2 regions of the Desulfovibrio fairfieldensis genome follow, and region 1 is predicted to be linked to the other one. Evidence: predicted binding sites of a transcription regulator. Region 1 holds the regulator's gene; the other holds the start of a gene.
The links. Region 1 encodes sigma-54, which starts transcription at its own class of promoters, with help from an activator protein. Its sites were predicted from a motif close to CTGGCACGGNNNNTGCTT; they were not measured.

Region 1 (15,371 bases):
TGGCGGCGCTGCCTTTATTTCACGGATAGCGACGACAAAAGACGTAAAAACCACGTCGTTACGCTCAGTCGTCATATTTAGAACTCACAACGCCAACGCGGCTGAAGCAAAGTGCATTTTTCCCGGATTGCAGACACGAATGCTTGCTTCGCGACCGCAGGGCATTTGCATTATTACCGGCAAAAAGTTCTGCGCAGCGTGGCAAGGTTGGAAATCTTGAAATGCTGCCGACGGCAACGCGAACTGATGTCATCCGCGCCGGAAGTCGACGCCGACCCGCATTCCCGGGTGGACGGGGAGCACGTCAGCTTGGAATCGGGTCCGACGTGCCGCCGTTATGAAAAAAGCCGGGTGGAATCCAGCCAAATGGTCACAGGCCCCCAGTTGCAGAGGCGCACTTCCATTTCGGCTCCAAATATACCTGAAGATACGCTTCCGTGACATGCTTCGTCAACATGCCTGACAAAACGTTCGAACATCGCGGCGGCCCAGGCCGGGTCGCCGGCGTCAGTAAAGGAAGGCCGACGGCCTTTGCGGCAATCGGCATACAGGGTGAACTGGGGCACCAGCAACACCTGGCCGCTGAAGTCCTGAAGGGAGCAGTGGAACTTGTGAGCCGCGTCGCCCTGGCCCGGGAAAATGCGCAGATCCAGAAGCTTGCGGGCCATGCCCGCAAAGGCCGGACTTTGGTGAAAGTCCGGCCCGTCATCCCGGCCAAAACCCACCAAGGCCAGCAGCCCCTGGCCGATGGCGGCCACAACGCGGTCGTCCACGCTGACCGAGGCCTCGCGAACCCGTTGGGCCACTATGCGCATCAGGTCCCCTCCCTCGGCGTACGTTCGGTCGGAACCTCCCGGCGTGGAGACGCGTCGGCGGAGGCCGCGTTTTTCTGGCCCGCCTGCCGGTTTTTCCTGCGGCCGGCTTTGCGCTCTTCCTCTTCACGCAACGCCCGGCGCAAGACCTTGCCCACAATGGTTTTGGGCAATTCCTCGCGGAACTCCACCAGGCGCGGCACCTTATAGGAAGCCAGTTTGCTGCGGCACCAGGCAATGATCTCGGATTTGTTCAGGCTTTCGCCGGGACAGGGCACCACATAGGCCTTGAGCACTTCCCCGCGCACATCGTCGCTGATGCCCACCGTGACGGCTTCCATGATTTTGGGGTGCTCCAGCAATACCTCATCCACTTCACGCGGATAGACATTGTAACCGCCCACAATGACCATGTCTTTCTTGCGGTCCACAATATAAAAATAACCGTCCTCATCCATGGTCGCCAAGTCGCCGGTATAAAGCCAGCCGTTGCGCAGGGCGCTGGCCGTTTCGTCGGGTCGCCGCCAATAGCCGCTCATGACCTGGGGGCCCTGGATGACCAGTTCCCCCATCTTGCCGGGGGGCAAGGTCAGGGAGCCGCCTTCCATATCCACAATGCGGGCGTCCGTGCCGGGCAAGGGCATGCCGATGGAATTTTCTTTCTGGCCCTGGCGGCCCAGGGGATTGATATGGGTGATGGGCGAGGCCTCGGTCAGGCCGTAGCCTTCCAGAATGGCGGCGCCGGTAGCCTCCTGGAAGCGGCGGAAAATTTCACGCGGCAACGGGGCCGAGCCGGAAACGCAGATCCGGATGCTGTGCAGATTATAACGGGCCAGATCCTTCTGCTGCAAGAGCGAAATATAGACGGACGGCGCGCCCGGAAAAATCGTGGGCTTGTGGCGGGCGATGATGCGCAGCACGTCCTGCGGCACATAGCGCGGCAGGGGCAGGGTGGTGGCGGCAAGGGCCACGGGGATGATCAGGCCGGTGGTCAGGCCGTAGACATGAAAGAAGGGCAGCAGGGAAATAAAAATATGGTGCTCTTTGGCCGAGACGTGGATGATGTCCAGCACCTGCCGGCAGTTGGTGCCCAGATTGGCATGGGTCAGGGTGACGCCCTTGGGCAGACCGGTGGTGCCCCCGGTATACTGGAGCATGACCGGGTCGTGCAGCGTGTCCGCAATGGGCTCCGTATGGCGCTGCGCGCCTTTGCAAAAGCTCTTCCACTCAAAGACATGCTTGCCGTCGTAGGGGATGGGCTCCTTGGGATTCCGGGCCTGCTTGAAGCGGTACAGCCAGTTGAGAGGAAAGGAAAGGGCGTCGCCCACGCCGGTAATGATGAAATTGCGCAGCGGCAGGCGGTCGCGCAACGCGGCCACGCGCGGCCAGAGCAGATCCAGCAGGATCATATGTTCCGCCCCGGAATCCTGCATGTTTTCCCGCAGTTCCTTTTCCATGTAGAGCGGATTGGTCATGACCACCACGGCCCCGGCCTTGATGGCTCCCCAGAAGGCGATCATGGTCTGGGGCAGATTGGGCAGCATGATGGCCACCCGCTGACCCGGTTCCACGCCCATGCGCCGCAGAGCCCCGGCAAAGAGTTCCGCCCGTTCGAGCAAGCTTTTATAGGTAATGCGCGTGTTCTGGAAGATCAGTGCGTTACGATGGGGATAGGCCGCGGCGGCCTCGTCCAGCAGGGAATAAAGGGGCTTGTCCCAGATCTCCACGGTACGGGGCACGAAATCCTCATAATGGGCGAACCAGGGCCGATACAACTCAGTGTTCATGGCGCATCCTTATGGAGATCAGAGATCGGGGGATGGAACAGCCTGTGCGGAAAAGGACGGCGTGCCGTCGGCCAGCGCGCTGACCACGGCATAGGCCTTGATGCCCTCGGACCGCCCGGTAAAGCCCAGGCCTTCCTCGGTGGTAGCCTTGAGGTTGACCCGCGCCGTGTCCAGGCCCAGCAGCCGGGCCACATTCTTGCGTATTTCTTCACGGAAGGGCGACAGGCGGGGCGTCTGGGCCACGATGGTCAAATCCACATGGCTGAGCTCAAGCCCTGCGCCGCGCAGCATTTCCAGAACCTGATCCAGCAACACGGCTGAAGAAATGCCCTCATAGCGGGCCTGGCTGTCGGGGAAGTGCTGGCCTATGTCGCCCAGGGCCGCGCAGCCCAGCAGGGCGTCCATGAGCGCGTGCAGCAGCACGTCGCCGTCGGAATGAGCCACAACTTCCGGGCCGCCGGGAATGAGCACGCCGCCCAGCTTCAACGGGCGCCCCGGACCGTAACGATGCACGTCGTAGCCCATGCCCGCGCAGGGGCGGGGCATAGCCTGTTCTCCGGCCAGCAGGGAAAGATCTTCGGGATGGGTGATTTTCACGTTGGCAGCCTCACCGGGCACAATAAGCACTTCGTGGCCCTGAACTTCCATCAGCGCGGCGTCGTCGGTGACGGCCAGGCCCGCATCCAAGGCATGTTGGTGGGCCTGACGCAGCAAGGTCAGGTTAAATCCCTGGGGTGTCTGCACCGCCGCCAGCCGGGCGCGCGGCAGGGTAGCCGCAACACGCCCGTCGTCCACCATTTTGATAGTGTCAGTGACGGGCAGACCGGGAACGACCGCGGGCGCGCCCCGGCGCAGGGCCTCACAAACGCGGCGTACCAGGGCCGGGCTCAGAAAGGGGCGGGCCGCGTCATGCACCAGCACGTACCGCGTCCGATGCGGCAGGACCGCCAGACCCAGGCGCACGGAATCCTGGCGCAACGCGCCGCCGGCCGCCGCCAGCCAAGGCAGGCCGAGATCCTCTCGCGCGTAAAGGGCATGCAAGCGCTCTTCCTCGGCGGTACGCCGGTCAGGGGGGAAAACAAAAACAATACCGGCCACCACGGCGCTGCGGCTCATGGCGCGCGCCGCGTGCCAATACAGCGGGACGTCCCGCCAGCATAAAAACTGTTTGGGACAGCCGCCGACAACGGCCGCCAGACGGCTGCCGCTCCCGGCGGCCAGGATCAGGCCCCAGGGTTTTTCCGGCTGGGAATTTTCAGGCATGGCAAGCCTCTGACAACAAGCGGGAGCCGGACGATAAGCCGGGTTCTGTCATGCGACAAGCCGCATGTGACCGTCATTCCTCTAGGAGCGCGATTGCCCGCGCCCTCAAGCAACCTACCCGGAAGGCATGGGCCGGGCCGGCCGCCTTCCCTATTTGGTCTTGCTCCAGACGGGGTATGCCGAGCATGCCGCGTCACCGCGGCATCTGGTGGGCTCTTGCCCCACCGTTTCACCCTTACCGCGCAAAGCACGGCGGTTTGCTTTCTGTGGCGCTGTCCGAGGGTCGCCCCTCCTGGGTGTTACCCAGCGTCCTGCCCTGTGGAGCCCGGACTTTCCTCTCCGGGCCAATGGCCCGCAGCGACGGTCTGTCCGGCTCCCGCTTGTTTGCGGCCGGAGATTTTTACGGACGCTTTACCGGCCGGAGGCAAAGCGTCCCAATAAGGCTCAAGCTAATCCGTCAGGGGTACAGGCTTGGGAGCCGCAACAGCCTCTTCCGGCAGGCTGAAATGCTCGCACCAGAAAATCAGGCGCTGGCAGTTGGGGCAGCTCAGAATCTGCTGGCCGCGCTGCAACTCAATGAAGGACTGCGGGGGCACCGCGATATTGCAGCCGGAGCAGATGCCGTCCGTCACAGCCACAATGACCGGATGTTCCAGACGCACGCGAATGAACTCATAGCGCATGAACACGGGCTGGGGAATGGCCTTGCTGACCTGAGCACGCTTCTGGTTCAGAGAATCCAGATTGATTCCGGCTTTCTTCAGCTTTTCTTCCAGACCTTCACGTTTGACTTCCAGCTCGGCTTTAAGGGCGGAGTAATCCCGATCAATTTCGGCCAGCGTGTCGTTCTGCAACTGCAATTCTTCCATGAGGGTCATCTTTTCTTCCTCACGGGAGCGGTTGATTTTCTCCATGCTGTCCATTTCACGCATCATGGCGTGATATTCGCGGGTATTGCCCACCTGCATGAGCTTGTTTTTGCTCTTTTTGATCCTGGCGGAATCGTCGTCAATCTCCAGGGACAGGCGTTTCTGCTGTTCCTGGAGATGCGCCAGCTTGTCCAGGACGCGATTGCGCTGAGCCTCGGCGGCCTCAAAGCGTTGCTCCAGATCCTCAAGCTCGCGGGGCGCGCTTTCCAGCTCCTGCTTGACAGCGAAGATGGCGTCATCCACCTTCTGCAATTCCACTAACTGCTTTATCTGATCCAAGTAAACGGCACTGCTCATATATTCCTCCTGGGAGTCATGGCAAAAGGACGGGGCGCAACGGTGAAACCGAAGGCACGAAAACGACGTTCAGGCCACTGAGGCGTTGCGCCAGCAAGCCGCTCATGCGGCGCATCATTTCTTCCTCCAGGCTGTGGTGCCCCACATCCAGCAGGCAGATTTCAGCCTCCAGCGCCGTATGGTATTTGACGTCGCCGGTAATGAAAAGCTGGGCGCCTGCCGCGCGCGCTTCCCGCAGAAGGGAAGAACCGGAACCGGTGCAGTAAGCCAGGCGCGAGATGCTTTCCGGTACGGGGCCGCAGACCGTGGCCGTGGAGAGATCAATGTGCCGGGCCAGAGCGGATGTGATTTGCGCAAGGCTCAAGGGCGCGGGCAGATCACCGGCCAAACCGAAGCCCAGCGGCAGGGGAGCCGCAGCCAGCGGCGGGGCCGTGGCTTCCAACACCGCCAGGTTGCCGAGTTCCAGCTCGCGCGCCAGCCAGCCCGCCGGACCGTCGGCGTTGACGTCCAGCGAGGTGTGGGCGGCATAGAGCGGCACATCCGCAGCGAGCAACAGGCACAGAACTTCATGGTAGGCGTCCAGACGCCGGGGCAGGGCGGGCTTGAGCGCCAGGGGGTGGTGGCTCAAAATGCACTGCGCCCCCCGTTCCAGCGCCTGACGCACCGAGGCGGGCGTGGGGTCCAGGCAGACGGCCAGCATGTCGGCTTCACTTCTGTGCGCTGCTACCTGCAGGCCCGAGATATCCCAGGGGGCGGCGGCGTCCAGAGGCGCGATTTTTTCAATGGCGCTAAATATTTCAATGAGTTGCATTGATATTGCCCTCAATAAAAAAGGCACTTTCTTGCACTTGAACAGAGAAAGCGCCTTAAAAAATCATCCGGCGTAAAAAAAGAAAGCGGGAATGTGCGGCAAACGTGTACACACCTTGTCTGACGCGCGCGGCTCTGAGCGAACCACGCGGCTGTTGCACGATGTTGCGGTTAATCTTGATATTCTGTCCGTATAAGTCGGCTTTGTCAAGGCCGGGCCAGCTACTGGCCGCGCAGATAGCGCACGGCATTGACGAACAGCAGGGTGCCCGGCGGGTCCAGTTCGCCCCTGGTCCAGGCGGGATGATTGGTCACATGGTGAAAGGCTTCGGGATGCGGCATGAGGCCCAGCACGCGTCCTGTGGGGTCGGTGAGTCCGGCAATGGCCAGCGGCGAGCCGTTGGGGTTATAAGGATACTCCTGCGTGGGCTTGCCGCTTTCCGGGTCGGCATATTGGAGAGCGATGAGCTGTTCGGCCGCAATACGACGCAGACATTCCTCGTCACGGGGAATGAGCTTGCCTTCGCCGTGGCGCACGGGCATGGCCAGCAGGGGCAGGCCTTTGGTGAACACGCAGGGGCTGTCGGAATTGGGCAGCAGATGCACCCAGCGGTCCTCGAAGCGGGCGGAATCGTTGTGCCCCAAGGATGCCTGGCGCTCGAAGCGGACGCCGCCCAGCGCGGGCAGCACGCCCAGTTTGACCAGCAGCTGGAAGCCGTTACAGATGCCGAGGATCAGCTTGCCCTGGTCCAGAAATTCCCGCAGGCTTTGCAGCAGCGGCGTGCCTTGGGCGTCTTTCAAATAGCGCCAGCGCATGGCCGCGGTCTGGGCCGCGCCCAGATCGTCGCCGTCCAGAAAGCCGCCGGGGAAAATCAGAAAATGGTAGCCCGCAAGGCATACGTTGCCCGCCACCAGATCGGAGAAATGCACCACGTCGGCCCTGTCGGAACCGGCCAAGCGGGCCGTGTGCGCGGTTTCCAGATGGGAATTGGTACCGTAGCCGGTGATGACCAGAGTATTGACTGTAGCCATGCGGGAGGAGCCTCCTTAGGAGCAGCCTGAAATACGCCCGGCCCGGAGCGGGGTAGGGCCGCGCGTCCAACCACACGGCGGGACGCATGCTGAAAAAGGGAAAATTACATTACTTGCCTTATCAGACTTAGTCAATGCTAGCCAAAAAAATCAATTGGGTGTATCAGCATGCGGTTACGCGGAACCGTGCATTCAAGCAAAACAGGTGGGAGGCCATGAAAACCAAATTTATTTTTGTGACGGGCGGGGTTTTGTCTTCACTGGGCAAAGGCTTGGCGGCCGCTTCGCTGGGCGCGCTTTTACAGACGCGCGGCCTGTCGGTGACCATTCAGAAGCTGGATCCTTATATTAATGTGGATCCGGGCACCATGAACCCCTTCCAGCACGGCGAAGTTTTCGTGACCGACGACGGGGCCGAGACCGACCTTGATCTGGGCCACTACGAGCGTTACCTCAACGTGCCCATGTCGCGCAAAAACAACACCACCTCGGGCTCCATCTACAATCACGTCATTGCCAAAGAGCGGCGCGGCGACTATCTGGGCGCCACCGTGCAGGTGATCCCGCACATCACCGACGAGATCAAGCATACCGTGCTTTCCCTGGCCGAGGGCGAGGGCGCGCCGGACGTGGCTATCATAGAAATCGGCGGCACGGTGGGCGACATTGAGGGCCTTCCTTTCCTGGAGGCGATCCGCCAGTTGCGTTCGGAACTGGGGCGCGACAACTGCCTGAACATTCACCTGACCCTGGTGCCCTATCTGCGTTGCGCCGGTGAACACAAAACCAAGCCTACCCAGCACAGCGTCAAGGAGCTGCTTTCCATCGGCATCCAGCCGGACATCATCCTCTGCCGCTGCGAACAGAGCATCCCCCAGGAAATGCGCAAAAAGATCGCCCTGTTCTGCAATGTGGACCAGGACGCGGTCTTTTCCTCCGTGGACGTGGACAACATTTATGAAGTGCCCCTCAAGTTCTACGAGGAAGGTTTTGACCAGAAAGTCGCCATCATGCTGCGCCTGCCCGCGCGCAACGCCCACCTGGAATCCTGGGAAAAGCTGGTTCACGACAGCGCCAATCCCCAGGGCAAGGTGACCATTGCCATTGTGGGCAAGTATGTTGACCTGAAAGAAGCCTACAAGAGCCTGCACGAAGCCCTGATCCACGGCGGCGTGGCCAACCGGGTGGCTGTGGAGTTGCGCTACGTCAACTCCGAAAATGTGACCGAACACAACGCGGCTTCAGTGTTCAAGGGCTGTGACGGCATTCTGGTGCCCGGCGGCTTCGGTTACCGCGGCGTGGAGGGCAAGATCGCGGCTATCCGCTACGCCCGCGAAAAACACGTGCCCTTCTTCGGTATCTGTCTGGGCATGCAATGCGCTGTCATTGAATTTGCCCGCCATGTGGCCGGTCTGGACGACGCCAATTCCGAGGAGTTCAATCCCCTGTCCGACCACAAGGTTATTTACCTGATGACCGAATGGTTCGACTTCCGCACCAAAAATGTGGAAAAACGCGACGCCAGCAGTGATAAGGGGGGCACCATGCGTCTGGGTTCCTATCCCTGCAAGGTATTGCCCGGCACCAAGGCCCACGAAGCCTACAAAAAGGATATGGTGGACGAACGGCATCGCCATCGCTATGAGTTCAACAATGCCTTTAAGGAAATTCTGGGCCAGAAGGGCATGGCCTTCAGCGGCACGGCGCCGGACGACTCTCTGGTGGAAATTATGGAGCTGCCCGACCATCCTTGGTTCCTGGGCTGTCAGTTCCATCCCGAGTTCAAATCCCGCCCCATGGAAGCCCATCCTTTGTTCCGCGAATTCATCAAGGCGGCCAAAAAGCAATCCAAAGCCTGAGCGCCGTTTTGTCGCTTGGCTTGTGATGTCTGAAAGGGGAGGCCTGAGGCCTCCCCTTTGCCGTAACTGAGACTTGGTTCCCTGCGGTTTCCGTAGGGGCGCGCCGCCCGGCGCAAGCCTTGCGGCCTTTCCCTTTTTGTTCGCAGCTTCCGTCTATTGCATAATTTTTCAGCATATGGCACAATTTTTGTAAATGAGAACTCCGTTCAGACATTGTAGCTTATCAGCCTAAAAGAGCAGACATGGCACTGGAACTTCGTCAGCAATTGAAATTGGCTCAGCAACTGGTCATGACGCCGCAGTTACAGCAGGCCATCAAGCTGCTTCAGCTCTCGCGCGTGGAACTGCTGGAAACCGTGCAGCAGGAGATGCTGGACAATCCTTTTCTTGAGGAGCTCTCGGGTGATGAGTCTTCTTCGGATCAGGCCGCCCAGACAGAGCGCCGGGAGGCCGTTGAAGAAGAGGTCTACGACAAGGAACTCGCCAAGGATGCCTCGTGGGAGGACTATCTCGGCGAGTTCGCCAGCACTCCGCGCCAAGTACAGCCGCGTGACTTTGAAGCGGCTGAAGAAATTTCTCCTCTGGAAGCCCGTTATGCCGCCAAGCCCACATTGGAAGGGCATCTGCTCTGGCAGCTGCGCCTTTCCATGCTGACCGAGGCGCAAAAGGAAATCGGCGAGGTCATCATCGGCAATCTGGCTTCCTCCGGCTATTTGCAGGCCACCTTGGAAGAAATCGCGGAGATGACCACATCCACGCCCGACGAGGTGCGGGCGGTACTGGAAAGAGTGCAGCTTTTTGATCCCATAGGGGTGGCCGCGCGCGACGCGCGCGAGTGTCTGCTGATCCAGCTGAAAAGTCTGAACTATGACCGGGATCCCATTCTTCTCGATCTGGTCCAGTCTCACCTGGAAGATCTGGAGGCCAAGCGCTACAAGCCTCTGCTGCGCAAGTTCAAGCTGGATATGGAGGAACTCAAGGAATATCTGAACATCATCCAGAGCCTTGATCCACTGCCCGGCGCCAGTTTCGGCGGCGGCGAACCCACCTATGTGAGCCCGGACGTCTTTGTGTACAAGATGGGCGATGAATTCGTCATTCTGCTCAATGAAGACGGTTTGCCGCAGTTGCAGCTTTCCTCGCTCTGCCAGATGAATATGGGATCTTCCTCGGATAAGGAAAAGGAATACTGTACGGAAAAAATGCGCTCGGCCTCCTGGCTGATCAAGAGCCTGTATCAACGCCAGCGTACGCTGTACAAGGTGGTGGAGAGCATTGTGCGCCACCAGCAGCCGTTTTTTGAAAGCGGCGTCACCAAACTGGCTCCGCTGATTCTAAAAGACATTGCCGACGATATCAGCATGCACGAATCAACCGTAAGCCGGATCACTACCAACAAATACGTGGCGACGCCCCACGGGATTTTTGAGCTGAAGTTCTTCTTTAACAGCGGCCTTGAGCTGGACGACGGCAGCCAGGTCGGCTCGGAAAGCGTTAAGGCGCTGATCAAGAAGTTCATAGCCGATGAAGACTCCAAGGCCCCCTTGAGTGACGAACGCATCGGAGAAATGCTCAAGGAGCGCCTGAAAGTGAATATTGCCCGGCGTACGGTGGCCAAGTACCGCACGGCGCTGGACATTCCCTCGTCGTCACGGCGTAAGGAGCACTTCTGATCTCACAGCGGTGCTTTGCAATCCCAAGGAGGAACGCATGAATATCTCTTTCGCCTTCAAGAATTTTGAGGCCTCCGATCATTTGAAGAAGTATGCCCGCCGCCGCATGGAAAAGTTGGGGCGGTTTTATGGCAAGTCCGCGGGTCTGGAAGTAAGCGTCGTGCTGACGGTGGATAAATTCCGCCATCGTTGCGAAGTGACCGTTTCCGGCGAGGGCCTGCATATCAACGCCACCGAGCAGACCTCCGATATGTACGCGGCTATCGACCTTGTGACCGACAAGGTGGAAGCCCAGATCAAGCGTCAGGTGTCCCGCGTCAAGGAACAGCGCCGTAAGGCCCGCAATGCCGATGTGGACGTCTTTACCTACAATCTGGAAGCCCAGCCCGAGGAAAGTCAGACCGTGGTGGGCACGGACCGCTTCGCGCCAAAGCCGCTGCACCTGGATGAGGCGCTGATGCAACTGGATTCCATCGGCAGCGAATTTCTGGTCTTTCTCAATGCCGAAAGCAATCGCGTCAATGTGGTTTACCGACGGCGCACTACAGGCTACGCCCTGATTGATCCCGTGTTGTAGCCGTTCCGCCATACTTTTTCCGCCGGGCCTGTCTTCGCACGAAGATCGGCCCGGTGGTTCCCAGTGAAGTATACGTATGAGCACGTCACAGCAGCCCCCCTGCCGCAGTCCGTCCGATCCGGATTCATCTGCTGACACGCCCAAAGTCGCCCATGATCGCCCTGTGCAGGTCTGTATTGTCACCGGTCTTTCCGGCGCGGGCAAAAGTACGGCCGTGCAGGTTTTTGAAGATCTGCGCTATTTCGCCGTGGACGGTCTGCCCGCAAGTCTGGCCCCGGAAATGGCCGCTATGATGGAACGCCCTTCCATGAGTCATTTCATGGGCATTGCCTTGGGCATGGATATGCGTCAGAGCAATTTCCCGGATGAAATCAACGACGCATTGAGCGTTATGGCCGCCAAGGGTATCCGTCCGCTTTTGCTGTTTCTGGAGGCTGACGCGCAGGAGCTCATGCGCCGCTACGCCACCACCCGCCGCCCGCATCCGCTGGAGCGGGAGGGCATGGGCCTTGAAGCCGCCCTGGCCGCCGAACGCAACCGCCTGCGCCCTTTGCGGGAAATGGCCGACTTGGTTATCGACACTTCGCGTTTTTCCATCCATGACCTGCGGCGTTCCATTCAAAAGCGTTGGAGCGGCAACAAGGACAAATTGCGGGCTATCCGCGTCAATGTGATTTCCTTTGGCTTCAAGTACGGCGTGCCCCGAGAAGCCGACACGGTTTTTGATCTGCGCTTTCTGCCCAACCCGTATTTTGTGGAAGAGCTGCGTCCCCTTTGCGGCAAGGACAAGGCCGTGGCCGATTATGTTTTCGCCTCGCCCAGCGCGGTGGAATTCCGCAAGAAACTGCTGGACCTGCTTTTTTTCATGTTGCCCCTGATGGAGGCCGAAGGCCGCTACCGGATTACCATCGCCGTGGGCTGCACCGGCGGGCGGCACCGCTCGGTGGCCATGGCCGAAGAATTGTCACAGGCGCTTCGCCAGGCGGACTACCCGACCTCTCTGGAGCACCGGCACCTTGAACTTGGCTGAAAAAGCTGGCAGATTGTGAACCGTGAGGAATGCCATGACGGATGAAAGCAAGACGACACAAGTCGGGATCATTGTGGTCTCCCATGCGGACTACGGTTCTGCCATGCTGCGTACGGCCGAATTTATTTTGGGACCGCTGAGCGATTGCAGTTCCATCAGCGTTGACGTGGCGCATGAAGTTTCTGAAACAGTGCGCCGTTTGGACGACGCGGCCCAACGCCTGGATAAGGGCGCGGGCGTTATTATTCTTACGGATATGTTCGGCGGCACCCCCACCAACCTGGCCCTTTCCCTGTTGGGCAGCCATAAGGTGGAAGTGGTGACCGGCGTCAATCTGCCCATGCTTCTGAAGGTGTTCACGTCCCGCGACAAAGAGCTGAACGAACTGGCCCGCATCGCCGGTGAAGCCGGGGCCAAAGGTATTGTGGTGGCCGGCAGCATGTTGCGGAACAAGGCCCGTGACAAAACGGGCGACTGAGCAATGTGGTTTCGTGTGGACAATCGCCTGGTACACGGGCAGGTGATCGAGGCATGGCTGCCATATACCGGCGCCAAACATCTGGTAGTGGCCAATGACGAACTGGCTACGGATCTATTACGCCGGCAGATTGTGGAGCTGGCCATACCCCAGCGCGTAATCACTCATTTTATCCCGGTGCGCGAACTGGCTGCCACACTGGATGCCTGCGGAGACGACAGCTTCGTGCTTTTCGCCAACTGCCAGGATGCCCGCCGGGCTTGTGATGAGGGCATTGAAATGCCGGTGCTCAATATGGGCAATCTGCACTACGGGCCGGACAAATTGCAATTACTGCCCCATGTGGCGCTTTCAGCACAGGACAGGGAAGATTTACGCATTATTCAGCAGCACCTTGTGCAACTGGACTTCCGCTGCGTTCCCACTGAAAACGTACGAGGCTCTTATGATCAACTTTTCTGAGCTGATATACACGGGGCTTCCGTACGCTTTTTTTTTGTCCTGGCTGGGGCGGCTCGTTCCTCATGCATCATCGGCCTGCTGGACAGGCCCATATGCCTCGCGCTGATCACGGGCTTTTACACCTCTGATTGGGCTCTGGCGCTCTCACTCGGCATCATTCTTGAATTGCTCTGGCTGGATGTGTTGGAGTTGGGCAGCGTAGTGCCTCCCTTCGGCAGCCTGAGCTTTCTGCTGCTTTTTCCTCTGGCCTCGCATTTCGGGCTGAACCGGCCGGGTCCTCTTTTGTTGCCCCTGATACTGGTCATTCTGGCCGCCTATTTGGGCGGTTTTATGGAGCGCAGCTTGCGCATCCATGAAAATTATTTGGTGGATAGGGTAGAAGCCTGGTGCGCCGGTGATTGTTTTGCCCTTACGCCCGGTCAAGCTGTTCTGCATGTTGTTTTGCTTCGGGCCTTCTGGCAGTTCATGCTGTACGTCGTATGTTACGCCCTGTTATTTTGCCTGATCGCCGTGCTGTCGGCGCGCCAGGCCCTGCCGCAACTGTCGATACTGAGCTGGCCCATGCTGTACGGGGCGGCCCTGATGGGCGCGGTACTTTCGTTGCGAACCCGACGCGCGTACATGGTGTTGGCCTGCAGCCTGGGAGCCTTGGCCCTGCTGATCTGGGCCGGACAGAAAAGCCTGCCCTGAGGGCTCGGGATACCGTTCTCCCAGTGTTGCACGCCCCGTTTTGTCCGATACGGAGGGACAAGACCGAGCCTCCAGCAGGCCCTGTTCTTGACATGCGTAAAAAGAGCCCCTACAAGTGGGGCGACGCGCTCGTAGCTCAGTTGGATAGAGCGATAGCCTCCTAAGCTGTAGGCCGCAGGTTCGATTCCTGCCGGGCGCACCAGTCATGAACGCAGGCAGTTGCATTTTTGCGGCTGCCTGTTTTTTTATGCGGCCGGCAATTCAAGCGTCGGAAAAGGGAACACTCATGGCGAATACCGAAATCCGGCTTTATTGCTTTATCTTCTGCGTCGTTGTGGCCTGCTGTTTGTCTCCTCTGGCGGTCTGGAGCCGGACCGATAAGCCAGCCAACATTGAGGATGCATACACTTTTGAACATCTCTGGCAGGGCACGCCCGCCGATCAGCGGCGTGCCCTGCCCAACAACATCGCCCCACCGGAACGGCGTCTGCCGCATATGCAGTTGCCGCCCCTGCCGCCTCAGGAAGAGGGGACCATTCGGCGGGTGATGCTGCCTGAGGGCACGAAGGCCGTGGCATTGACATTTGATCTCTGCGAACTGGCAACGACCACCACGGGCTATGACGCGGACGCCATCAATTTCCTGCGGCGCGAACATATCCCGGCCACGCTGTTCATGGGCGGCAAATGGATGCGCACCCATGCGGAGCGCGCCAAGCAGCTCATGGCCGACCCTCTGTTCGAGATCGGCAACCATGCCTGGTCGCACGGTAATTTCGGGATTATGGATCCGCAAAACATGCGTGATCAGGTTCTCTGGACGCAGGCGGAATATGAAATTCTGCGCGGGGAACTCCTCCGGGGCGCAGCGGAAAAAGGCGCATCCTTGCCGGACATAGCCGCTGTACCGAATTTGTTTCGCCTGCCGTACGGGCGCTGTACGGATCAGGCCCTGGCACTCCTGGCCCATCTGGGGCTGCAGGTCATCCAATGGGATGTGGTGGCTGAGACCATTGCGGATAACAGCCGTCCTGAACTGGCTGCGGATGTGGCACGCCGGGTGCGTCCCGGTTCCATTCTTCTCTTTCATGCCAATCGCGTGCCCAAGGGCACAGCGGCCTTGTTGTCAGGTGTGGTGCGTGAATTACGCGGCAGAGGATATCATTTCGTGACTGCGGGAAAGCTGTTGGCCATGGGGCAGCCTTGGCGCACGCGAGACGGTTACTTTAACAAACCCGGCGACAATAAGGCTCTGGACACTCGCTTTGGCGTGGACGGCACTGGTCGGAGGGCGTCCACAAAAGGAAAGGCGGAGTAGCCGCCCCATCACCGGATTCTCAGTTGTTCTCTGAACACCGGTTCCGGTGCGGTTTGTGCTATCCCATGGGAGCGTTGTCTCCGTTTTTTCTCAAAACTTTTTTATCTTCTTTGACCTTTTCCTTCACGGATCGCATAGATCCAATCCTGGGGGAATCATCTGAAACGTATAATAATCTATATTTATATTCAAATTTTTAATATTCCTAATTTGCTAAAATAGTTCAAAAAATATAGATTTAACGCAAGTGTGACAATTTTTTCCGGCTTCTGTCTTTATTGAAAGGCGTTAGCCTATAGGGATTGTTTTTGCTGCCGATAGGATTGGAAAAGTTTTTCATAAATATAATCTTAG
Region 2 (15,371 bases), 1.5 Mb from region 1:
CGAACACGGAGCAGTCGCCTACGCCGGGCACGCGCTTGAGCTCGTCCACCACGTTGATCTGCATCCAGTTGTGGATATAGACCTCGTCGTAGCGGCCGTCGGGCGAGTAATAGGCGAAGGCCTGCAACATGGCCGGGGAGCGCTTGACCACGGTCACGCCCTGGCGGCGCACCTCTTCGGGCAGAAGGGTCTGGGCCAGGTTGACCTTGTTGTTGACGTTGACCAGGGCCATGTCCGGGTTGGTGCCCAGGGAGAAGTAGACGTTGATGCTGCCCGAGCCGGAGCCGGAAGCGGCGGTGGAAGTCATGTAAAGCATGTTTTCCACGCCGTTGATGTTCACTTCCAGAGGCGCCAGCACCGTGGCCGCGATGGTCTCGGCCGAGGCGCCGGGGTAGGACACGCTCACGTTGACCGTGGGCGGCACCAGGTCCGGATACTGGGCGATGGGCAGGGCCTTCATGGCCAGTGCGCCCACCAGGGTGATCAGGATGGATATGACGGCCGATAGGACCGGCCGGCGCAAAAAGAGATTCGGCTTAGCAGAAGCGGCCATATGTACCTACTTTTGAGCGGCGGGAGTCTGAGCCTGCTGTTGTTGGGCGGCGGTTTCCTGCACGCGCACCTGGGTTCCGGGCCGGGCCTTGACCAGGCCCTCGCTGATGATCCTCTCGCCGCCCTTGAGGCCGGAATCCACCAGATAGCGGTCGCCCACGGCCACGCTGAGGGTGACGGGAACGGGGAGTACCTTGTTGTCCTTGTCCAGAGCCATGACCAGCGCCCCTTTCTGGGTCAGCAGGACGCACTTCTGGGGAATAAGCACGGCGTTGGTGAGCACGTCGCCTTCCATGAACAGGCGCACATACTGGCCGGGCATGATGTGGCCGTCGGCATTGGCGAAGACCGCGCGGGCCTTGATGACGCCCGTGCTGGGCTGTACCTGGCTGTCGATGAAGGTAACTTCGCCCTCACCCTTGTACATGCTGCCGTCCAGCAGGCGCAGTTGCGCCTTGTAATGCCCGTTGTCCGGGAAGCGCAGCCGCCCGGCGGCGGCCAGCTGCTGGCGGCGCATGCGCTCGGGGGCGGCGATGGAAAAGTCGATGTACATGGGGTCGGTCTGGTTCACGTAGGTAAGCAGGGAATTATTGCCCACCAGGTTGCCGGGGGTGAAGTTTTCCTTGCTGCTGTAGCCGGAAACCGGCGCCGTCACCTGGCAGTAATCCAGATTGATCCTGGCCTGGCGCAATTCGGCCTTGGCGCTTTCATAGGCGGCGCGGGCGTTGTCGCGCTCCTTCTGGGAAACGGCGTTCTTTTCGTAAAGCGGCCGGATGCGCTTCCATTCGCGTTCGGCGTTGTTGAACTGCGCCTGGGCCTGCTGGACCTTGGCTTCGTACTGGTCGCGCTCCAGCTGGAACAGGAGCTGCCCCTGCTTCACAAAATCGCCTTCCTCATACAGGCGCTTTTCAATAATGGCCTCCACGCGCGCGCGCACTTCCACGGCGCGCGAGCCCGAGGCCTGGGCCTGATACTCGGCGGTCCAGGGCACGTCGGCCACCGTCACGTCAAAGACGGCCACCGGGGGCAACGCGCTTTGCTGGGTTTTTTTGCCGTCGCCGCAGGCGACGAGGGCCAGGCAGAGGCCCACTGCAAGGGAAAAGAAAATCAGCGATCTCATGGTCATGCACTACTCCGTTGCGCGCGGCGCTGTGCGCGCGCCGAAAAAACCTTTTTGACGCGGAGCCGCTCCGCGTTGAATACGTGGGCCCGCTCCGGGCAGGTCTTTTGAAAGTCAGCGCCGTGAAGCGCTCTTGCCGCCCGGCGGGCGTGTTGCGGCGGTCGGCGCCTCCGGGCGTGAGAAATCCGGGGCGCTCCCTGGGCAAATTACCTTTGAACCGCGCTGCGGTTTCAGGGGGTCATTCCGCCGGAAATGCGACTTCCGGGGAACCCGCGCCGTTTCGCGGCGCGGACATCCGTTCCCGCAGTCTCCGGAACACGGCAACGTTTCAAAGCTACAATGCTCCAAACCAACCCGCCGGCCCTGCGGCCGGCGCGGCTTCGCCGCAACACAAACGCATCGGCGAACAAACTGCGCCCGAACGGACATCCGGGCGCAGACCCTATAAAAAAGGGCTCAAACAGCCTTCTAAAAAGCATATTTCAAGGGAAAAAGCAAGAAACGGGCCAAGCAGAGGCGGAAAAGCTGCTTTGATGAATTTCCTGTTATTTCAGTGAGTTAACTACCCGCGTCCTCATTTTGTAAGTCTCTGAAATAACAGATAAAATTTTTTTCAAAAAAACGGCTCCCCCCCCGCCGAGACGCGGTCCGCACAATAAGGATACACCGGCACGGGCGACCCGCCCGCAACGGTGCATCTTTCGCCGCATCACGGCAGCGGCTCCGGAGGCGGGACGCACGGCGACGGCTGAAGCCACGGCCGCGGGGTCTATTCCGGCTCCGCGGCGCCCTCTTCCAGGCGGGTGCGCAGATGCCGGGCCTGGCGGCTGGCGATACCCAGAAAGGCGGCCCACCAGATGGCGTTTTTCAGCAGTTGGACGCGCTGAAAACGGTGGCGCTCGTCACCAGTGCGCAGGGCGGTGATGTCCAGATTTTTTTCGCTGCCGGTTTCGCTGAAAAAGGTAATCCTCAGGGCCGCGCGCTGGATGGTTTTGAGCTCCTCGGGCGAGAAGCGGCTCAGGACCCTGCCGGAAAGTTCCGTGGCCCGGAGCGAGGTGGTAGCCTGCTCCGAGTCGTAGTCAAACTCGTGCGGGCGGCTGTTGATCAGCAGGTCTACCCGGGCGATATTGGCCAGATTGATCTTGCTGCGGTTGATCACCTTGCTCTGGCGCAACATGCGGTAATAAAAGGCCCCGAATTCCTCGGAAGCCCCGATGATCACCGTGGTTTGCGAATCCGGGTAAAAGACGCCGATGCTGGCCGTCATGCGCGACGCGTCGGCAATGCCGCTTTTTTCCTCGGCGATCAGGCGCTGCAGACGTGCCGTCTTGCGCTTGGTTTCCAGATAGAGGAAAAGCAGAAAGGCGATCAGCAGCGCCCCTAAGGTAAATTCCATGTGGCCGGTCTCCCCATTTCGACCTAGCCTTGTCTGAAAGCAAATGTCAAGGGCGGGAGGGTGCGTTGCGTGCGCTCAATCCTCAAAACGCAGGCGCTGCAACGTTCCGGCGCGCGCGGCCAGCAGTTCGGCCACCACGGACACGGCGATCTGCCGCGGCGTCTCCGCGCCGATGGACAGGCCGATGGGACAGCGCACCGCCGCCAGTTCCGCGTCGGGCACGCCCTGGGCGCGCAAAAAGGCATAGACCTGTTCGCGCTTGGATTTGCTGCCGATCATGCCGATGTAGGCGGCGTGGCTGGTCAGGGCCTGGGCCAAAGCCTCGCGGTCAAAGCTGTGCCCGCGCGTGACAATGGCCACGTAATGCCGCCGCCCGATGCCGCAGGCCTCCACCAGGTTTTCAAAACCGGGCAGGGTCAGGCAACGCCGGGCCATGGGAAAACGCGCCGGATCGGAAAATTCCGGACGGTCGTCAACCACGTCCACCACAAAGCCGCAGGCATGGGCCAGGGCCGCCACCTCCAGCGAAACGTGGCCGCCGCCGCAGAGCAGGAGCACGGGCGGCGCGTCCAGGGGCTCCACATAGACGGAGCGCTCCCCGAGGCTGATCAGCCCGGCCTTGTTTTTGATTTCTTCCAGCAGGGGGATTGCCGCGTCCAGGTCCGTGCGCACCGCGCCGGAGGCGGCCAGGGCCGCCCAGTCCTCCGTACCCGCCGCCGGTGTTTCCGGCAGGGCCGCCAGATGCAGCCGGCGTTGCGGCAGGCTCTCGCGGCTCACATCCACGATCCAGGCGCCCCGGCCGCCCTCGCGCAGCACCTGCGCGGCCAGGGCGAACAGCCGGGCCTGTTCCGGCCCGAGCGCTTCGCAGAGCACCTCCATGCTGCCGCCGCAGATCATGTCGCTGGCCGGGCTCAAGCCGGTGAGATCGCAGGCGACGCGGGCGGAAATGCCGCTTTCCAGGCTTTGGCGGGCCGCTTCCACGGCGCGGGCCTCCAGCGCGCCTCCGCCCACCGTGCCCTCCAGACCGGCCGCCGTGAGCAGGGCGCGGGTGCCGGCGTGACGCGGGGCCGAACCCCGGCTGCTGATGACGGTCAGCAATACGGCGGGAATCCCGGCGGCCAGCAGCACGGCCAGGCGCTCTTCCAGGCAGTCCTCGCCCGCCGGGGAGGGGACATTTTCCGGAACGCCGCCGCGCGGCGTTTCCGGGGCCGGATCAGGCGGCGTTTCCTTTTTGGAACCCTTACGCATCGCCGTCCTCCTTCACATAGCCGCAGCCCTTGACCGGGCAAATGATCTTGACCCCGTCCCGGCTCTTTTTCTCCACCAGGTAGGGTGAGTCGCAACGCGGGCACGGGCCGGGCACGGGCTTGTCCCAGAGAGCGAAATCGCACTGGGGATACTGGTCGCAGGAGTAGAAGATCTTGCCGCGCTTGCTGCTCTTTTCCACCAGGCTGCCCTTGCCGCAGCGCGGGCAGGGCACGCCCGTGGAAAAGGGCGCGGCATAATCGCAGGCCGGATAGCCCGTGCAGGCGATAAAGCGGCTGCCGGTGCGCGACTTCTTGATCACCAGATCCTTGCCGCAGCGCGGGCACTGGCCCACCTTCTCATACTGCGGTTTTTCCTGGGCCACGGCTTCCACCTTGCCGTCCTCGGTACGCGCGAAATTGCTGGTGTAGCGGCATTCCGGATACGCGGAACAGGCCAGGAACGCGCCCGCCTTGCCGAATTTGATCAGCAGGGGTTTGCCGCAGTCCGGGCAGGGCAGGTCCGTGGGCATGCCGCCCTTGAGGCTCTGCATATTCTTGGCCGCCGCGTCCAGGGTGGGATTGAAGTCCGCCGCGAAGGCGCGCATCAGATCCACCCAGTTCCGGCCGCCCTCGGCCACCTTGTCCAGCCCTTCCTCCATCTGGGCCGTGAACCCCACGTCCATGAGCTTGGCGAAGTGCTCGGTGAGCTGGCGGCAGACCACCCGGCCCAGGTCCGTGGGCACGAAATGGCGCTCGGCCAGATGCACGTAGTCGCGGTCCTGCAGAGTGGAAATAATGGCCGCGTAGGTGGAAGGGCGGCCGATGCCCAGCTCTTCCAGTTCGCGCACCAGGCTGGCTTCGCTGTAGCGGGCCGGAGGCTGGGTGAATTTCTGTTCCTTTTCCAGCTTGTCCAGGGTCAGGGCCTGCCCTGCCTTGAGCGGCGGCAGCTCGGCGTCGGCCTCTTCCTTGCCGCGCGGCAGCACGGCCAGAAAACCGGGGAAGAGCAGGCGTTCGCCCTTGGCCCGCCAGAGCGTGTGGGCGCAGGCGATCAGGGCCGCGGTGTCATGGAAGCGGGCCCCGGCCATCTGCGAGGCCACGAAACGCGACCAGATCAGGCGGTAAAGATTGTACTGTTCCGGCGGCAGGTGGGGCTTGACCATGTCCGGGGTGACGGTCACGTCCACCGGGCGGATGGCTTCATGGGCGTCCTGGGCTCCGCCCTTGGCCTTGTAGATGCGGGCCTTTTTGGGCAGATGGTCCTGCCCGAAGGTCTGAACGATGAAATCTCGGGCCGCCTGGCGCGCCTCGTCCGCGATACGCGTGGAGTCGGTACGCATGTAGGTGATCAGCGCCGTGAGGCCCTTGTCGCCCAGTTCCACGCCTTCATAGAGGCGCTGGGCGATATTCATGGTGCGCTTGGCCGTGTAGGAAAGGCGCTGGTTGGCCGCCTGCTGCAGGGTGGAGGTGATGAAGGGCGGCTGGGGCGCCCGCTCGCGCTCCTTTTCCTCCACGCTTTCCACCACAAAGGGCTTGCCCTTGAGCGCGGCCTCCAGCGTGTTCGCCTGTTCCGCGTTGCTGACGACGGCCTTCTTGCCGCTGACCTTGACCAGTTCCGCCTTGAACGGCGGCGGCACGTCGGCGGACAGCAGGGCCTTGAACAGCCAGTATTCCTCGGGCTTGAAGGCTTCGCGCTCGGCCTCGCGCTCCACGATCAGACGCAGGGCCACGGACTGCACGCGCCCGGCGGAAATGCCGCGCTTGATGGTTTTCCAGAGCAGGGGCGAAATCTTGTAGCCCACCAGGCGGTCCAGCACGCGCCGGGCCTGCTGGGCGTCAAAAAGATTGACATTGAGGTCGCGCGGGTGCTCCAGGGCGTCCTTGACGGCTTTGGCCGTGATCTCGTTGAACTGGATGCGCTTGATGTCCTTGGCCTTGTCGCGGATCAGCTCGGCCACGTGCCAGGCAATGGCCTCGCCCTCGCGGTCCGGGTCCGGGGCCAGGTAGACCGTGTCTGCCTTGGCCGCGGCGGCGCGCAGTTCGCTGACCACGTTCTTCTTGTTCTCGATCACCTCGTAATGGGGCGCGAAATCGTTGGCCTCGTCCACGCCCAGGGAACTGGAAGGCAGATCGCGCACATGGCCCACACTGGCCTGCACCGCATACTGCGGCCCCAGGAATTTTTTGATGGTTTTCACCTTGGCCGGAGATTCCACTATGATCAGCTGTTTGCCCATGCGCCGTCCTTATCCGGACGTCCGGCGGCCCCGCAACGGGGCTTCCGGCGTTCCGGGTTCATTGCATTCGTTATTGTAGGGGCAAGATACGACAAAAGTTCGCGGCGTCAAGTGCGGCGGCCCGACGGAATCTCCGGCCGCCCTGTTTTCCCGCGCGGTGGACAGGGACGTTCATCTGGGCTAATGAGAGACTACCGGTCGGCCCGGAAATCTTTCCGCTCCCGGCCGGAAAGGATGTTGTATGCGCGCGTTCCGCAAGTCATGCCGCCATGTTTTGCCCCTCCTGACGTTGGCGCTCTGTTGCCTGCTGGCCGCCTGCGCCGGGCGCCAGGCCGGAGACGCGGGAACCATGCCGGACGGCACAACGGCCCACCCCCCCGAAGGCTCCCAAGGCCCCTTCGATCCGTTGCCGCGCGTGGCCGTCAAGAGCGGGCAGAGCGTGCACGTGGCCGTCAGCGGCGGCGAGCCCAATCTGAACGCGGACCTGCAATCCATGCTCACGGCTTACATCCAGAGCGAGCGCGGCCTGGCCCCGGCCGACGCGGCGAAAGACGCCGACATCCTGGTGCGCGTGCGCATTGAGGATATTTACCCCCTGGGTTCCAAAAATGAGCCGGTCAGCGCGGGCAAAGCCCTGGGCGGGGCGGCCACCGGGGCCATGCTCGGCATGCTGCTGGGCGGCGCCGTGAACGTCAACGGCCGCAGCGGCGCGGGTTGGGGCGCGGGCGGCGGCGCGTTGCTGGGCCTGGGCGTGGCCCTGCTGGACAGCCACGGCAAAAGCAAGGTCTGGGGCATGCGGGCCAGGGTCGGCATCAGTCCCGACGGGCGCGAACCCGCCGAAGCCGACATGCGCCAGGTGGCCGTCAGCGCCGAGGGGGCCGACATGGGCCGCGAGGACAGCCTGCCCGCCCTGGAAGACAAGCTGAGCCTTGAAGTGCTCAACGCCCTTGCGCCCTGAAAATGTCGCCTGACATCGTCCCCCGCCGCGACGGCTTTGCGACGCGGCGTTCTCCGGACACCCGCGCCGGACGATATGCGTTTGGAAGGGCGGATTGCCTCCGGCAAGCCGCAAACCGTACTTTTTCGACGGACCGTGAACAGAACGGCCCGCCGCATGCAAGGAGCCATATGCCCATAGCGCGATTGTTTCTTCTGCTGCTTCTGGGTCTGAGCCTGCTTCCGCTCAACGCCTGCGTCCGTCAGCGCGACGGCGACGCCGGAGAGGTGGAGGTATTGCGCTCCGGCGCGTTGAATAGGGCCGGGGACGAGGACATCCCCAATGTGGCCTACGTGAACGTGCGCGACATGAGCAACCGCGTTTTCCATCTCGGTTCCCAGGCTGAAGCCTGGCTGGGCCGCAAGGGCTTCACCGTGACCGACAATCCCAGCCAGGCCGGGTATATTGTGCAGATTTCCGTGCTCGCGGCGGGCCCGGTGGACCCGGACAGCCTGCGCGCGGTGGTGGACGCCGGATATGACGGCCCCTCCAAATTTTCCGGCACGGGCGGCACCGCCCTGCTGGCCGACGTGCTGCTTGTGCAGCGGCGCGTGCCCAGCGCCCGCCGTCCCAGCCGGGCGAACCTGAAAAATATTTCCAACCGCAATGCCGTAGCCAGCAGCCAGATGCGCCTGGGCCTGCTGGTGCGCCATGACATCCGGCTGAAAGCCGGGCTCCCCCCCTATTTCGCGGACGTGCTGGCCCGGGAACTGAGCACGGCCATCAGCGCCGCCGACGGCGAAGCCGGCGCATCCCCGCCCTCCTCCGCGCGCTGAACGCGCGTAAGGCACCTGCCTGGGTTCAAAATGGTTTCCGCTGCAACTGCGGGGCCGTTTTGTTCCGACATGTTAAAATTAGTCCTTTTGTCCCTAAGAGAAGAACCTTTTTATCCGTAAAGAAAAGGTAAACCCATCCGGCCATGGCGACCTCCGCGGAGCTTCGGCGTTTGCTCGCGGTCGTGCTGTTCGTCTCATGGATATATATTTTCAATAGTGAGAAGGCGCTATGGAGAGAGAGAGAGAGAGAGAGAGAGAGAGAGAGAGAATTAAAGATCCATAACTATTATAAGGAGATGCCATGTTAGCCTGGTACCGCCATCTGCGCATGACCCCCAAAATTGTTCTTCCCGTTACCATCGTGCTGGTGGTGATCCTGAGTTTCCTCACCTGGCAGATCCAGTCCAAAAGTTCGCAAGCTATCGAAAGCGTCGCAAAAAGAGAATTGTCCGCTCTGGCCGCGCAGAACGGCAACTTCGTCCGCAGCCTCCTGAACATGGCCGTCAACGAGGCCGGCGCTCTGGCCGACAGCCTGGAACAGAGCCTGAAAAAAGGCGTGATTCCTTCGCGGGAAACCCTGATGGCCATGGAAGAAGGCCTGCACCTGGGCAATCCCGAACTCTTCGGCTGCGGCGTCATGTGGGAACCCAACGCCTTTGACGGCAAGGACGAGGCTTACCGGGGCGTGCCGGGCAGCAATGCCGAAGGCCGCTTCCTCTCCTATTCGTCCGCGGGCGCGGCAATCACGGATTTGGGCGATCAGCTTGAAAAATCCTATTATACCGTGCCCAAAAAGACGCTGGCGCCCTATCTTTCCGATCCCTATCCTTTCACGGTCAACGGCAAACCCATTCCCATGTCCACAGCCTCGTATCCGATTATCGTGGACAACGTGTTCCGGGGCACCGTGGTGGTGGACCTCTCTCTGGCCAAGCTGGAAGAGATAATCACCGGCATTGCCGTTTATGACAGCGGCTACGCCGGCCTTATCACCGATCTGGGCCTGGTGGTGGCCCACAAGTCCAAGGACCTGGAAGGAAAAAACCTGTTTGACATCAACAGGTTCAATGATCCCACGGCGGCGGCCAAGGCATTCAAGGCCGGCAAAGCCTACACCGAAGAAGTCAACACCAAGGAAGGCCGGGTCTTCCGTTATTATCAGCCCATTACCATCCGGGGCAGCAGCCAGCACTGGTACCTGGCCGTCATCGCGCCCATGGACGAGGTGCTGGCCCAGGCCAATTCCATCAGCCGGATGACCATCGCCCTGTGCGTCGCCACCCTGGTAGTGCTGTTGGTGGTGATCTTCCTGCTGATCCGCTCTTCCGTGAAACCCATCAACTATCTGGCCAGGACGGCGGAAATCATCGCGGACGGCAATCTGGAACAACCCATTGAGGACGAGCGCTTCGGCGGCGAAGTGAAGATGCTGAGCACCTCCCTGAAAAAGATGATTGCCTCCCTGGTCGAAGGCATCAAAAAGGCCGAGGCCCTTTCGGCTTCCGCCCAGGAGGAATCCCGCAAGGCCCAGGAGGCCATGACCCAGGCCGAGGCCGCGAGCAAGGAAGCGCAGGCCAAAACCCAGACCATGCTGACGGCCGCCGACAAGCTGGAGGAAGTGGGCAACGTGGTTTCCTCGGCATCCAGTGAGCTGTCGGCCCAGATCGAGCAGTCCGACCGGGGCGCGGCGGAATCCGCCCAGCGCCTGTCCGAAGCGGCCACGGCCATGAACGAAATGAACGCCACGGTCCAGGAAGTGGCCAAAAATGCGGGTTCGGCCTCCACGGCCTCCGCCGATACCAAGGAAAAGGCCGAGGCGGGCGCGCAGGTGGTGGCAAAGGCCGTGCGCAGCATCGAGCAGGTCCACCAGATGTCCCTGGAGCTCAAGGGCGACATGACCCAGCTCAATGAGCACGCCCAGGACATCACCAGGATCATGGGCGTGATCTCGGACATCGCGGACCAGACCAACCTCCTGGCCCTGAACGCCGCCATTGAGGCCGCCCGCGCGGGCGAGGCCGGTCGCGGCTTCGCCGTGGTGGCCGACGAGGTGCGCAAGCTGGCCGAAAAGACCATGGCCTCCACCAATGACGTGGGCAATGCCATCAAGGCCATCCAGGAAAGCACGGCCAAGAGCATGACCGGCGTGGACAATGCCGTGGAACGCATCGGCGAGGCCACGGAACTTGCCAGCCAATCCGGCGCGGCCCTGGAGGAAATCGTGGCCACCGTGGAGACCACGGCGGACCAGGTCAATGCCATTGCCACGGCCAGCGAGGAGCAATCCGCCGCCAGCGAGGAGATCAACCAGTCCATCGTCCAGGTCAACGACATGTCCCGCCAGACCGCCGAGGCCATGGCCGAGGCCGCCAGGGCCGTGTCCGACCTGGCCGCCCAGGCCCACGGCCTTACGGAACTGATTGAGGCCATGAAGAAGGGCTAAACGCTTACGGCACCCTGTCTTTTGCGCCCCGCCGGAGTTCTTCCGGCGGGGCTTTTTTCTTTCTTCCGCCCTGTCGGCAATTTGTCGCGCGCCGTCCCGGCCCTGCGGCCCCCCGCCGCGCGAGGCCCGTGCCACGGCATTTGGCGGGCATTGGCACTGTACTTGCTTCGTTCTTTTCGCGCGGCAGGCCCGAAGCCCGTCTTCATTCGCCGCCGCAGGAGGAAGAGCATGTCACAGTCCGCATGGTTGATCCGGCCCCCGACCGAGCAGCAGCAAAATCCGGCTTCCGCCGCGCCCCAGCGCCGCGCCCCGGCCGCCCCGACCACCCCGGCGGGCGGCGGCGTCTCGCCTTTTGCCGCCCTGATGGCCGGCCAGGAAAAAAAGGGCGCGGACAAAAGCGCCCTTGTGGCCGCCCGGCCGGAGGAAACGGGTACCACCCTGCAATTGCGCAATCCCGTCCTGGCCGGACGCTCGCCCAGCGATCTCATACGCGCTCAGACCTTTACCAAGGCCCAGGCCGATCTGCGCCAGACCCAGGCCATGGAAGGGATGATGCAAAGCGTTTCCGGCGGGGATTCGCCCCTGGATCTGGCCCGCAACATGGGCATGGCCCGGCATCTGCGCAGCATGACCAACACCTTTGAAGGCCGTCTGAACGGGCTGAGCGTGGGCGATTTCATCCATACCCGGTCCGGCGCGGGGCGCGGACGGCGCGCTGCGGGCCGGACTCAGGAAAATGACGGGCTGGGCCAGCTTTCCGCCCGCTTCGAATCCGGCGGCGACGGCGTCGCGGCCATCGGCTATGACCGCAACGGCGGCACGTCCTACGGCAAATACCAGATCGCCTCGCGCGTGGGCAGCATGAAAAATTTCCTGGAATTCCTGGACGGCGAGGCGCCGGACATTTCCCAGCGCCTGCGCAAAGCGGGCCCGGCCAACACGGGCAGCCGCCGGGGCGGCATGCCCGACGCCTGGCGCAGCATCGCCAAGGAACAACCGGAGCGCTTTGAAGCCCTTCAGGAAGGCTTCATCCGCGAGAGCCATTACAAACCCGCCGTGGAGGCCATTGCGGAACGCACCGGCCTGGAAGCCGACAAGCTCTCACCGGCCATGCGGGAAGTGATCTGGAGCACCGCCGTGCAGCACGGCCCGGCGGGCGCGGCCCGCATTTTCGACCGGGCCGACGACCTCAGCGGCAAGCCCACGGACCCGGCTTATGAGCGCAAGCTCATCAGCAATGTCTACAAACTGCGCGCCGGGCAGTTCGGCTCCTCCACCGACGAGGTGCAGGCGGCGGTGCATAACCGCTTCCGGCAGGAAAAGACCCTGGCCCTGAACATGCTGGACGGCGGCGGGCGCACCGCCCTGGCCTGAGGCGCGGGGGCGGTACGGCATGAGCGTTGACGTTCTGCTTCTCAACCTGACCCGTTTCGGGGACCTGCTGCAAAGCCAGCCCCTGATTCAGGACCTGCACGACAGCGGCCACCGCGTGGGCCTGGTCTGCCTGGACAATTTTGCCGCCGCCCTGCCTCTGCTGCGCCATGTGGGCGCGGCCTGGCCCCTGCCCGGCGCAAAGCTCATGGCCGCGCTGGACCGCCACTGGCAGACGGCGGCGGCCGCCCTGCTGGATCTGGCCCGGCGCATCCGCGAGGAGGCCCGGCCAAGCCGGGTCGTCAATCTGACGCCCAGCCTGCCGGGCCGCCTGCTGGCAAAACTGCTGGCCCCCTCGCCGGAAGCCGTGCTGGGCTTCGGCCTGGACGCCGAAGGTTTCGGCGTCAACCGCGGCATCTGGTCCTCGTTTCTGAGCGGGGCCACGCTGCGCCGCCTGAACGCGCCCTTTAATCTGGTGGACATGTTCCGCATGGTGGGCGCGCCCCTGTACGCCCCCGGCATTGCCGCGCGTCCGGGGCTCTTCAGCCTGCAAACGCCCCCGGCGGAGGCCCTGGCCCACGCCGACGCCCTGCTGGCCGAGCCCGAAAATCCGCCCGAGGGCGGCCATATCCAAGGATTTGTGGCCCTGCAACTGGGCGCCAGCGAGGCCCGGCGGCAATGGCCCACAGCGTATTTCGCGGCCCTGGGCGACCGGCTCTGGCGCGAGGCGGGCCTCTGCCCGGTGCTGCTGGGCGCGCCCGCCGAAAGCCCGCTGGCTCAGGAATATGCGGCCCGCGCCAGCGCTCCCTTCGTCAATGCCGTGGGACGGACAAACATCCCCCAACTAGCGGCCCTGCTGACCAGAACGCGCCTGCTGGCCACCAACGACACCGGCACCATGCACCTGGCCGCCGGTCTGGGCCTGCCCTGTCTGGCCTTTTTTCTGGCCACGGCCCAGCCCTGGGACACCGGCCCCTATCTGTCCGGCTGCTGCTGCCTGGAACCGGCCCTGCCCTGCCACCCCTGCCCGTATAATCAGGCCTGTCCGCACGACCAGGTCTGCCTGACGCGCATCAACCCGCGCCGCGCGGGCGATCTGATTCTGGCCCGCCTGGAAAGCGGGGACTGGCAGGCGGGCCTGAGCCCGGAACTTTGCCGCGAAGCCCGCGTCTGGCTGACGGAAACCGACGAGTTCGGCTTCGCCCGCGTGCGCAGCCTTTCCGGGCATGAACGCGAGGACCGCAGCCTCTGGCTCAACCGGCAACGCCTGTTCTGGCGTCACATTCTTGACGACCTGGAAAGCACCACGGACGGCGCGACCGCCCGCCCGGCGCGGGCGGAAGCTCGGACGCCGGACGCCCCGCCCTGCTCCCCGGCCTTTGCCGCGCGGGTGGCCCCGGTACTGGACCAGGCCGCGCGCCTGCTGGACATGCTGGCCGAACAGGGACGCCTGACGGGCAAATCGTCCAAGGCGGGCCAACTTTTTCTGCTCAATTGCGAGCGCTTGCAGAATCTTCTGGATGCCTGCCCGCCACTGGCCTCCCTAGGTTATTTCTGGCGCGAGCTGCGTCAGGAGCGCGGCGGCCGCATGGACGAGCTGCTGCGCCTTGTGGATCTGCTGGCCGGGCATCTGCGGCGCTGGGCCGCAAGCATGGCGGTTTGAACCGCAATCCTTTGTAATTCCTGATTTGGCACATGCCTTGCAGTATCAAAGGCACGCAACATATCGGCAAATAATTCCCCGTGGGGAGCAAGGAGGGCTGTATGATTATTGTTGACGGTTGCAAAAGCGATAAGGAAATTTCCAACTTCGCCAACCTGGAAGAAGTACTGACCAATCTTATGGACGACGAAAAAATGGATGACCGGGTGGTCACCGATGTTTTCGTGAATAATGAAAGTTTTTCGGAAATCTACCCCCACCAGGCCGAGGATGTGTCCTGCGACACCATCACCTCGGTGGAGGTGCGCTCTGTGCCCGCCGCCGAACTGGCCGTGGACATGTCGGCTGAAATGGGCAAGGTGGCCCGGATGATGGGCAGCGGCGCGCGCAATGTGGCCCGCCTGTTCCGCGAAGCCTCGGACACCGACGCCCTGGAGCTGTTCCAGGATCTGCTGGACGTGACCCGCGACTTCATGGGCATGCTCGGCGTGCTGCGCGAGCGCTATCTCGGCGGCGCTGATGAGGAATTCACCCGCAAGGCCGAAAAACTGGCTGAGCTGCTTTCCGAAATGAGCGACGTGCTGGAAAACGAAGACTGGATTCTGCTGGCCGACCTGCTGGAATACGAATTCCTGCCCCTGTGCGATGAATGGCAGGAAGTCAGCGGCCATCTGCATGAACAGATGGTCAAACGCGTCGCGCAATAAACGCTGATGTTCAAAAAAATCCGTCCGGAACGGGCCGGGGCTGTACATGCCCGGCCGCCCAGGGGCGGAAAAAAGGAGTGCCCATGAGTCAGGGACTATGCCTGTTAGACGAGGCTTTGGATCTTGCCCGCCAGGAAATGCTGGCGCTGGAGGACGGAGCCTATGACAGGGCAGTGGAACTGGCGGAGCGGCGCAACGAGGTCACCAGCATGGCATGGCATGTGCTGGAATCCGGCAGCACCGACCAGTACCGGAACCGCCTCATCGAACTCACCCGGCTCCAGGAGCATCTGGCCGACCTCGCCGCCAAGGCGCAGGAGGTCATTCGCACAAGCCTGCAACGCTCGCGGCGGGAAAAACAGCGCATGCGGGGCTACCATCAGGCGGTGGGCCAGGCCCTGCAATAAATCGGCACCATGCAACGGGAACAGTGACGCCCCGGCCTCCAGACGGAAGCCGGGGCTTTTCGCGCGGCAACGGCTGACGCAACGCGCCCAAAGTCCCAGGGGCATTCCGCCGGATAAGGTATTCCGGGCCCTGCGGGCACAGTGGCTTTACGCCTCCCGGCGTTTGGGCCGCCTGCGCGGCGCGCGGCAGGGGGCCGGGGACGGCTGTCCCCAGGCCCCCTACAACCCCCTGCCCCTGCTGTACGCCGCAGCGCGTTAGCGCGGCGTCCCACGGGTCTTGCTCGCGGGGCTCGCTGCGCCCCGGAATCGCCGCGCGTCAATTTCCGGGAGCGAAAAACGTTTTGACTCCAGGCCCAGCCGCCAATGGCAATTGCGCGGCGCGGAGGGAGACCGCCTGAGCGTAGCAAAGGAAGCTCCCGCAGCAAAAGCCGCGCTGCCCTCGCAGCTCACGCGGAGGA

Region 2: AXF13_RS12235 (VgrG-related protein) is a predicted target of sigma-54. The motif match lies at 10,916-10,933, and genes of this name have one in related genera.

What each region holds. Positions count from the first base shown of each region.
Region 1 covers NZ_CP014229.1:1,410,948-1,426,318, forward strand. Annotated here, with positions in the region: gene dtd (D-aminoacyl-tRNA deacylase) at 336-815, opposite strand; gene AXF13_RS05975 (long-chain-fatty-acid--CoA ligase) at 815-2,599, opposite strand; gene ispD (2-C-methyl-D-erythritol 4-phosphate cytidylyltransferase) at 2,618-3,862, opposite strand; RNA gene rnpB (RNase P RNA component class A) at 3,881-4,239, opposite strand; gene AXF13_RS05990 (zinc ribbon domain-containing protein) at 4,312-5,088, opposite strand; gene AXF13_RS05995 (Nif3-like dinuclear metal center hexameric protein) at 5,105-5,899, opposite strand; gene AXF13_RS06000 (phosphoribosylformylglycinamidine synthase subunit PurQ) at 6,121-6,930, opposite strand; gene AXF13_RS06005 (CTP synthase) at 7,146-8,789, shown strand; gene rpoN (RNA polymerase factor sigma-54) at 9,032-10,462, shown strand; gene hpf (ribosome hibernation-promoting factor, HPF/YfiA family) at 10,500-11,039, shown strand; gene rapZ (RNase adapter RapZ) at 11,116-12,069, shown strand; gene AXF13_RS06025 (PTS sugar transporter subunit IIA) at 12,104-12,547, shown strand; gene AXF13_RS06030 (PTS sugar transporter subunit IIB) at 12,551-13,009, shown strand; gene AXF13_RS06035 (hypothetical protein) at 13,190-13,699, shown strand; tRNA gene AXF13_RS06040 (tRNA-Arg) at 13,825-13,901, shown strand; gene AXF13_RS06045 (polysaccharide deacetylase family protein) at 13,986-15,017, shown strand.
Region 2 covers NZ_CP014229.1:2,886,976-2,902,346, forward strand. Annotated here, with positions in the region: gene AXF13_RS12195 (efflux RND transporter permease subunit) at 1-553, opposite strand, end outside; gene AXF13_RS12200 (efflux RND transporter periplasmic adaptor subunit) at 560-1,678, opposite strand; gene AXF13_RS12205 (hypothetical protein) at 2,442-3,068, opposite strand; gene AXF13_RS12210 (XdhC family protein) at 3,144-4,316, opposite strand; gene topA (type I DNA topoisomerase) at 4,309-6,549, opposite strand; gene AXF13_RS12220 (hypothetical protein) at 6,791-7,507, shown strand; gene traT (complement resistance protein TraT) at 7,678-8,322, shown strand; gene AXF13_RS17165 (hypothetical protein) at 8,493-8,630, shown strand; gene AXF13_RS12230 (methyl-accepting chemotaxis protein) at 8,624-10,765, shown strand; gene AXF13_RS12235 (VgrG-related protein) at 10,994-12,139, shown strand; gene AXF13_RS12240 (glycosyltransferase family 9 protein) at 12,159-13,799, shown strand; gene AXF13_RS12245 (DUF8043 domain-containing protein) at 13,901-14,506, shown strand; gene AXF13_RS12250 (hypothetical protein) at 14,590-14,913, shown strand.